Regions from separate parts of the Rothia sp. CCM 9417 genome, predicted to be linked through region 3. Evidence: riboswitches for the same ligand, from Rfam matches in the RefSeq annotation. Region 3 holds a riboswitch; each other region holds the start of a gene.
The links. A riboswitch is a leader RNA that binds a small molecule or an ion and turns the genes downstream of it on or off. The one in region 3 is predicted to bind S-adenosylmethionine.

Region 1 (2,194 bases), on a different contig from region 3:
TAGAGGTCCTTGAACAGTCTCAAGCCTCATTGATATCAGCATGGCTTACAAGCAGAGACTGGTTCTCCTATGTAACTGTCAAGAATTCTTCTCCTGCAAGTATATTTAAGGTATCAATTGAGGTTTCGTTCAGAACTAATGATTATAAAGAGGCTGTTGAAAGCTCATTGCTAAATATCGAAGTGGTCCCTCCAGGTGAATATATCTTTGTAAGAATCCCAAGCAATCCTAATTGCTCGGATGAATATCCCAATCCTACTAATGGCTTCAAACTTACCAAACCCTCTCCGCATCAAAAGGAAAGTGGATGGTCACATGCTTTCCCCGCAACAGGTATTAGAACATCGCCGGTTCTGAATAGTCCAAATTGGCGGGTAGTTAAATTATCTTTTACTGATTCTCATGGGGTTTGCTGGGTTCGTGATGACTCGGGACTAATGAAGAGTAAATAAACCTACTGGCGACTACTTAAAGAGGCCCCGCTGCTGAGCTGTCTGTTTACCGTTCCCTTAAGGTTCTTGTGCCATCGATGGATGGGAAGAAAAGCTTCTTCCCATCCATCGATGTTTTAGGTTACCCCACCCTACCTAAAGCTGTTGGTCTTCGTAGGAGCAATAATCAAGTGGTCGCTCCGCCAGGTGAACCAGGTAGAAAGAATTTCCCTCGCGCACACCCAGCAAATTATTCCCAGGGTTCCAGAGCAAGGGTAAGGCAGAATCCCCCTGAACTGACTCATCAGTTTTTCTGAGGAAGACGCTCAGGCGCTCAGCATCATGGCTCCAAAAAAACCTGTTTTGCCCACCGATAGATAAGCGCACCCTAGTCCCCCGCAGCTCCGTCATAGATACCCTCTGCCAGGTCATATTCGAAGCGTTAAGCCCCAGTGAGGGCGTAACCCGGTGGCCAGGTGCACAGATAGTACAGCGCGAAATAGGGATAGACGGCGATTCTTGCTCTTGTGCCTGAACCGGGTCAGAAAAGTCCTCTGGCTTGTTCCTACACAGTGCAGAACGGATAGCTGATGTCCACGAAAAAATACGACCCACTGTGGGCCTCCTTAAAACAAACGCTACTTTCGCTACGCCTTGTGGGTAGCGACCGATTTTCCTTTGAGAGCACCGTCTGCGTCAGGCGGTTGCCAGCCAACAAGTCAAAGGGCTTACCGTTGGGCTTCTGAATCGTGACACCAACTTAACAAAATAAATGGAAGTTCACAAGCTTTATACACTTCACTATCTGACAAAGACCGCTCAGGAAGCGCTAAGGCCCCGCACCCAAGAGGGTGCGGGGCCTTAGCGCGAGCTGTCAGCTAGTAAGCCTCTAAGAAACTAGGAGGCCTTGGACAGGGATCCAGCCATCTGCTCGGCTAGCTTGGCCGCGCTGTCAGCATTGCTACTGGAAACAGTAAGAACGCTGAAGCCGGTACCGGTGCCAGAAGGCACAACCACAAACACGCCGTGTACGGACACACCGGTAACGTCAAGAGTGTAGCTCAGCTGAGTGCCCTCACCCAGAGGGGTGGAGATCTTCTTGTACTCGCCCGGAGTAGCGTTGATACCCTTAGCCAGTGATTCCATCTCGGCCTGATCAGGCAGGGAAGTAACCAAGACGGGCTCAGCGTTGACGTTCACATTCTCAGCGAAACCATCTTCGTTAGGGGTCACAGAGGTAGCCATCAGATCAAGCTGAGCCATCTGAGACTTAAGCTCCTCAGGGGTGAAGTTAGTTCCCTGGGCGGCCTGATCCAGGTACTCCTGAAGAGCATCAGTGTTGGCAACGGCCTCACTGTCCATCTCCATCCAGCCCTCAGGAACAGCAAAGCTGATCTTATTGTTAGGTGCTGTTACCTTCTTGAAGCCGTCAGGAATAACTGCCTCTACCTTAGCCTCATCAGTGGCAGCTGAGCTGGTCTCCTCCGCTGCCTGGGACTGCTCAGCCGAGGCGCTTGCTGAGCTAGAAGTCTCCGCTGCTGCGCTCTCTTTTTTATCGGATGAGCCACAACCAGCCAGAAGGGCTAGGGACATCAGCGCGACGGTGGGTACAGCCAGCAGGCGGGTTTTGGGTGATACAGCCATAGATTTTTCTCTTTCTCAAAAAGGACTGGGCACTACGATTATAGGCTTGTTTGGGCACACCTCGGCGTTTCGGCATGACATAAACCACTAAAAAGGGGATAAAAAGCCCTAGCCAAGAT
Region 2 (2,194 bases), on a different contig from region 3:
GCCGCTGCTTTTGGTCCAGCCATATTTGCCGGGGACGGTCAGGCGCAGGTCAAGGGCACCGGATACTCCGTGGTTGCGGTTGTCGTAGCCGGGGCGGGCGGCTAGGGAATGGGCCAGGGTACGCCGCCAGGTGGGTAGGGCGCTCTGGTCCGGGGTGCTGTCGGCGGGAGCAGGTTGCTCAAGGGGCAGGCTGTCCTGGGGGGCAGCCAGAGATGAGGCGGTGGTGATGCCAAATTTTTCGAGTTCCCGCATGGCTTCTGCGCTGGGTCGGGTGCGGCCGCTCTCAGTAGCGCGGGTGGTCCAGGTGCTTGATGAGGCCGTGAGCGCCCGCTTGGCTTTGGCTGAACGGTCGATGGCGGTCAGCATGAGCGCCACAGCGTGCTTGCAATTGTGGAGCACGGGGCAGGAACAGGTGGCAGAAAAGGAGTAGGAGCCTGCCGCAACTTGGGCCGGGAAAGTGATTCGGGTGCTGTAGGGCTGGGCTGTTGAGCCTGCTACCTGGCCTTCGAGAACCCGTTCGTTTTCGTCGTAGTGGTAGCGGATAACGCTCCCTTTCCGCATAGCGCCCTGCCCCCGGGTGTAGGTGCCTGAGCCCACCTGCCGAATAATGGCGGGTGCTGTGACTGGGATGTCGGGAAATGGTGCTGAATCTGCCACAAAAAACCTCACGCGTGCGGAGTAAATAGACCTAGTCTTCTAGCGTATCGCACGCTGATGAAAGCTGGCACCAGAAGATGAGAGGGAGGTCACGTTTTAAAAAATCTGGGCAAGAGTTTACAGGTGCCTGCGGTGTGAGTTATGGTTATACCAGCTTCAAGAGATTCAACTGTCAAGCTCCGACTTGGTTGAACGCCAACCCCATGTTCACGGGTGGCTCGGATGACGAAGCGGTCTTCATCGCGCATATTGGCGCTGTTTGGTGTAGACAAGAGCAAGTTTCGAAAGGAATGCGCACCTTAAGCGCAACGGCGATATGTCAAACACCCGCCCCCATGTCACTCTTCAAAAGAACAGGTCTGCAGCTGCGACGCCTGCCTGCGGTGGTTTTGTCGCTATCAGTATTCAGGACTATGCGCGTATCTCGAATGAGCGCAGTGAGTTCCTTAACTTCCTTCTGGCTCCTAACCCCAGCGGTATCCCAGCCCCTGAGTACGGTGCGCTGAAAGCTGCATGAGCCACGTCGGTCTGCTCCTTGATTCTGATGTCCTTGCCGAGATTCGCAAGGCTACCCCTCACCAGCAGGTTGTGAACTGCCTGCGCCGGAACTCCTACCGCACCATGTACGTCTCGGTGCTAAGCCTGGGCGAGCTTAAAGGGCTCTACCCCTACCCGCAGACTGAACGGTGGCTGGCTGAGCTGATTGACCGGTTTGGTGACCACCTCCTTGAGGTGGACACGCGGGTGTCTTTGGAGTGGGCCGGTCGTCATGCTGAGAGGCCCTTGCAGGCGGTGGGCTCTGAGTGCCAGGCTCCCCTGGCAAGGGCTGTTTTGGAGGGGCTGATGGCGGCCACAGCGACCGTCCACCGGCTTGAGATTATTTCGGGGAAAGCCGATGTCTACCGCACCTGGGGGGTTAGCGCTGTTAACCCCTGGGAGGACTAAGCAGGGAAGAGCACCCCCAGCCTGTGGATTCTAATAGTTCCGTGTGCGGGAAATCAGCGCCGCCACTGCCCTGCGGGGGATAATCTGCGAGATACCCGCTGCTACCTTATAGGGCAGGGAGGGCACACAGACCGGTTTACCGGCATTGACCGCAGCTATGGCTTCGGTAACTACCTGCTGGGGGCTGAGCCAGAATACGCCCGGCACTTTGGGCTGTTCTTGCCCCATGGCATGATGAAAATCCGAGCGGGTCAGGCCCGGGCAGAGGGCGGTTACATCAATACCTCGGTCCCGGTACTGGATATTTGCTGACTCTGAGACAACTACCATAAACCGTTTGACTGCTGAGTAGGTGCCACCTGGTGTAAAGGCCGCCACCGATGCGACATTGATAATGCGGCCCCTGCCCCTTGGGAGCATGGCGCGGATTGCGGCGTGCATGAGCTGAAGGGGGACAGCTGCCAGGACCTGCACCTGATCCAGATGCCGCTGGGCGGGGGCCTCCTCAAAAGGCTGGCCCAAACCGAAGCCCGCATTATTGACCAAAATTTCCACCGGGCGCTTAGCCTGAGCTAGCCGGTCAACGAGTTTT
Region 3 (2,194 bases):
ATTTTCTCACACATCGTGGCGCCCAGCTCAAAGGTATGCTCAATTTTGGTGATGCGGTTACTCCTACCGTCAATACACCTACCGCGGTTTAAAACTTTTCTAATAGCATCAATCTCGGTTTTGCGGGTAGACCAGTGGTTAATGGTCGCTTGCCAAGAATCAGGATCACCAGGGCAAGGGTCGCCACCTGTCAGAGGAGACCAATCCGATGGACGTGAACCCATCATGCCACCTACCCTTCTGCCCCATCGGCAATCTTAAAGGCATCGTATGCTGCCTGTGCACCATCCTGCGCATTCTGGAAAGATTCTGCAGCGTCAGAAAGCAAAGAGCTCTCCTGCCCTCCCAGGGCTGCGGCGTGATGTTCAGCCACAGGGTCGTGTGCACTCGCCGGGGTAGGAGCCTTGCTTTCCAAAAAGCCCTCAAAAGACTCCTTAGTTGCCTTGAAAGTATCAATCAGAGTCTGGAGCGTGCTGTATTCAAACTCAAGAACAGGTACGGGCATGAGGCTCCTTAACCTAGGGTGGGAATAATACCTTGTGAACATTGTAGCCAGTTATTCTTCTGGGTCACCTTTCTTACCCCGGGGGGTTACCCATAAGTAACCCAAAGTGGGGGCAGGGCAGCCCGTATCAGAGCCTCGGCGGGCAACCCTGCCCGCCCCCCCATCGTAACTTACGCAATAAACAGACACATGAAGACTTTTTAAAACAGCATCTTGACCAACGATCGTTCGAAAGGGAAAACTAAAAGCAGGTCATGAGAGCCAGCGCTAAGCCCCAGCTAGCTGGCCGGCAACCCTCCACTCGCGGTGGGGTGCCCTGGGTGAAGACCTGGCACACCTCACCGAGAACCGGGTGTGCAAGCGCGGGACCGATGTGCCTCACTAACTCACCCGAGGGCATCAGAACCTTTAACCCCTCTTCAACCAGCCCGATCAGGGCTACCAGGGCCTGGTCTACGCCCGCGACCTGGGCAAGGACGGTGCCTTTGGGGTCAACCTCTCCTACATCCTCAAAGCCCGCGTGGCTCTGCTGCGTGACCTGGGTTCCTCCATCGCACCCACCAACGCCTTCAACATCGCTATCGGCCTGGAAACCCTCTCACTGCGCGTCGAACGCCACGTAGAGAATGCCCGCAAGGTGGCAGACTACCTGCAGGCGCACCCGGCAGTAGAGTCCGTGACTTACTCCGGCCTAAAAACCTCCCCTACTACACCCTGGCGCAGAAGTACCTACCCAAGGGCGCCGGTGCCATCGTTGACTTCACCCTCAAAGACGCTGATTCCGCTACCGCCCAGAGGTTCGTGGACTCCCTGGCCCTGGCCCGCCGGATCGCCCACACCACCTACCGCTGCGCCGCCGAACTAAACTTTCGTTTTGGCCGCGATGCCCAGGAGCAACAGAACATTCTCCACTGCCTACCGGCTGACCGTGGCCGCTACCAGGTAGAGAACTATCTGGACTACCACGGCCAGAAACTGACCGCACGGTTTGACGCTAACTCTTATCTAGCTATCAATGAAGCCCTGCTCTCTCACGACCTTGGCCGTGACAGGAGCGGGCTGCTGAGAGCACTGGCGCTTTCTACCTGCCACTGGACCATTGCCTACGTTGACTCAGATAGGCTCTTCTTCCCCTCCGACTCCCACATTATGGCCGCATCACTACCGCAACCGGTTGAGCCTGAGGTCATTCACTCACCCTGCCGGTACGACGGGTTCCTGATTGAACACGAGCAACTCGAACGCATCCTTGCCCGCAGTCTTGAAGCCCAGGACGCCGCTGACAGGCTAGGGTCAGTAACCCACAAAAAGCACCTGTGGGCGGTAGCCTAAAGTAAGCTCCGCCGGTGATAAATTGGGTACGAAAAGACCGAGGCAAGCTCCGCAAGCTACCCCTAGAACTCAACAGCTAATCGCAGCAGCTGGCAAAATTCGCCTGGCGGGGTAGGTTGCTTACGCTTCACCCATAAGCCGGACTTACAGACTCACCGAGGAGCGTGTCATGAGTCAGCATGTTGCTGAGTATTCAAAAGCCGAGCCCTTCCGCCGGGGAACCCACCTGGTCGTCCTCTTGCACGGCTACGGCTCCCACGAACAAGACCTCATGGGCCTGGTCAACCACCTGCCCCAAGAGGGCATCACCTACGCCTCAGTACGGGCACCCCAGCCGGTAGGCTACGCCCTGCCCGC
Region 4 (2,194 bases), on a different contig from region 3:
GCCTGAGCCTTCTCGTCGGTCTCATCGACAACAACCGAGAGCATGGCAAGAATCTTGACGTCATCACGCTTGCGACCGGCCTTTTCCGCCTCGTTGCGGATACGTTCGGTCAGTACCTTGGTCAGGTGGGGGCGCAGGGCGGTGATGAAGATAGCCTCAGCATGCTGGCCTGAGAAGGCCTGGCCGCGGCTAGAGGCACCGGCCTGGAAGATAACCGGGGTGCGCTGGGGGGGAGGGCTCAGTCAGGGCGATACCCGGCACCTGGAAGTACTTGCCCTTATGCAGGATGGGGTGGACCTTAGCGGGGTCGGCAAAGATACCGTTTTCGCGGTCGCGCAGAACAGAGTCATCTTCCCAGGAGCCTTCCCAGAGCTTGTAGCAGACGTCCAAGAACTCTTCGGCGATTTCGTAGCGCTCGTCGTGCTCAATCTGGCCGGGGAGCCCCTGGTTTTCAGCGGCGGACTGTAGGTAGGAGGTAACCACGTTGAAGCCTACGCGCCCGCCGGTCAGGTGGTCCAGGGTGGAGTAGGCGCGGGCTAGGGTGTAGGGCTGGTTGTAGGTTACGGCGGCGGTTACGCCAAAGCCCAGGTGTTCGGTGACAGCGGCCATGGCTGAAATTTGGAGGAAGGGGTCACCTACGGGGACCTGGGCACCGTCTTTGAGGACGGGGGCTACGGAGTCCTTGTAGACGTCGTACACGCCCACAACGTCGGCGATGAAGACCGCGTCGAAGAGGCCCTTTTCGCAGACCTTGGCGAGGTCGGTCCAGTATTTGATGGTGTTGTACTCGTCGGCTCGTGAGCGCGGGTGCCTCCATAGGCCGAAGCTCTGGTGGCTGGTGGTGGTCATATCAAAGGCGTTGACGACGATGCGCTTTTTCTCGGTCATGCTGGGGTGGCCCTTTCCTCAGGTAGCGTGTCCTACCCCCTGCGCCCGTACACGGCCTTGCACCTAGGGAAAAGGCGCCCTGCCCTATATCAGAGGGTGGCGCCTGGTTGCGCCGTACTTGCATTACTGCCTGATCTTCATCTGGGGCACCCCGCTACGGGAGAGGGGTGCCGCCCAGCTAGCCAGAGCTTGTCGCTGGGTCTCATGATCATTTGTCTACCAGTGAAACAGACCACGCTGGCAACGGGCAAGAACCGACCGTCACGTTACTTTCTGTGACCGAATATTTCGTGTGTTGGGTGCCCCCACCCCGTTCATAATCGTCATGTTCTTGCCCGGGTAAGGTCTTACAGGTATGGGCTAGTCGCCGACCTATTACCGCGCAACCGAACTAGATAGTAGCCGGAGAGAGGGGTTTAGGAAGTAGCGAAATCTCTGAGGCTTGAGCCTTCTAAACGGTAGCCCAACCATTGGGACTGGTAGGTTGCGCCAATACTTTCATAGAAGTTTCGGGCTGGCTCATTCCAATCAAGGACTACCCAGTCAAGGCGCTTATAGCCACGCTCATGCGCCGTGTCAGCAAGTTTCTTGAGTAGAGCTTTACCGCCCCCAGACCCCCGAGCTTCGGGGCGAACGTAGAGGTCTTCAAGATAGATTCCGTGGCTACCTTCCCACGTTGAATAGTTGAGGAACCATAGGGCAAAACCGTCAATGCGGCGGCCAGGGGTATGGGATTCAAGCACGTACGCAAAAATTGCTGGGTGCTCGCAGAAGAGTTGTTGCGTGAGCGTGCTGACCTTATTTTTTACAGTGCTTTCAGGCTCTTTTTCGTAGGCCGCGAGGTCTTTGATGAGTTGAATGATTTCGGGGACGTCTTCGGCTGTAGCGGTACGGATGCTATTCGGGGTGTTCATACTTTGATTCTACTGCGGGGTGTTCTCCGGAATAATCACAAACTCCGCAGCAGTATTCCCAGGATTCCACGACAAAGGACCAATCATAAAAACCAGCTTCTGCCCCTGATACTGGTTCACCAAATCAATATTCTTCAACAGATCATCAGTGCCGCCAACCACTTTAGGGGTGATAATTAATCCGCACTCAGTAGTTTCTACAGCTATCGCATTTTTACTAGAAGCTACCTTAGTGCCGGTACCCCCTCTAGAAAACCGAGCCGATTCAACAGTACATTCTCTAGGCTCACTATACTTTGAATTCATATAATTCATAAACGGCGTAAAAAGGATAAAGGGCAAACAAAAAATTCCGAAACCAATGTAACAGAGTATTTCTTTACGTGTTAGCT

Region 1: another riboswitch for S-adenosylmethionine. It lies ahead of ACN082_RS03250 (hypothetical protein); the one in region 3 lies ahead of ACN082_RS07520 (PLP-dependent transferase).
Region 2: another riboswitch for S-adenosylmethionine. It lies ahead of ACN082_RS06025 (nuclease PIN); the one in region 3 lies ahead of ACN082_RS07520 (PLP-dependent transferase).
Region 4: another riboswitch for S-adenosylmethionine. It lies ahead of ACN082_RS08115 (LLM class flavin-dependent oxidoreductase); the one in region 3 lies ahead of ACN082_RS07520 (PLP-dependent transferase).

The regions. Positions count from the first base shown of each region.
Region 1 is NZ_JBLXXT010000001.1:704,557-706,750, reverse strand. Features, by position in the region: gene ACN082_RS03255 (hypothetical protein) at 1-452, shown strand, start outside; gene ACN082_RS03250 (hypothetical protein) at 588-1,046, opposite strand; SAM riboswitch class IV at 1,065-1,180, opposite strand; gene ACN082_RS03245 (hypothetical protein) at 1,329-2,075, opposite strand.
Region 2 is NZ_JBLXXT010000003.1:159,438-161,631, reverse strand. Features, by position in the region: gene ACN082_RS06030 (SNF2-related protein) at 1-657, opposite strand, end outside; SAM riboswitch class IV at 812-938, shown strand; gene ACN082_RS06025 (nuclease PIN) at 974-1,174, shown strand; gene ACN082_RS06020 (plasmid stabilization protein) at 1,171-1,602, shown strand; gene ACN082_RS06015 (SDR family NAD(P)-dependent oxidoreductase) at 1,633-2,194, opposite strand, start outside.
Region 3 is NZ_JBLXXT010000005.1:140,554-142,747, reverse strand. Features, by position in the region: gene ACN082_RS07530 (alpha/beta hydrolase) at 1-227, opposite strand, end outside; gene ACN082_RS07525 (hypothetical protein) at 233-505, opposite strand; SAM riboswitch class IV at 756-874, shown strand; partial or broken gene ACN082_RS07520 (PLP-dependent transferase) at 918-1,342, shown strand; gene ACN082_RS07515 (alpha/beta hydrolase) at 2,007-2,194, shown strand, end outside.
Region 4 is NZ_JBLXXT010000007.1:2,004-4,197, reverse strand. Features, by position in the region: partial or broken gene ACN082_RS08115 (LLM class flavin-dependent oxidoreductase) at 1-888, opposite strand, end outside; SAM riboswitch class IV at 998-1,098, opposite strand; gene ACN082_RS08110 (GNAT family N-acetyltransferase) at 1,305-1,802, opposite strand; gene ACN082_RS08105 (hypothetical protein) at 1,812-2,194, opposite strand, start outside.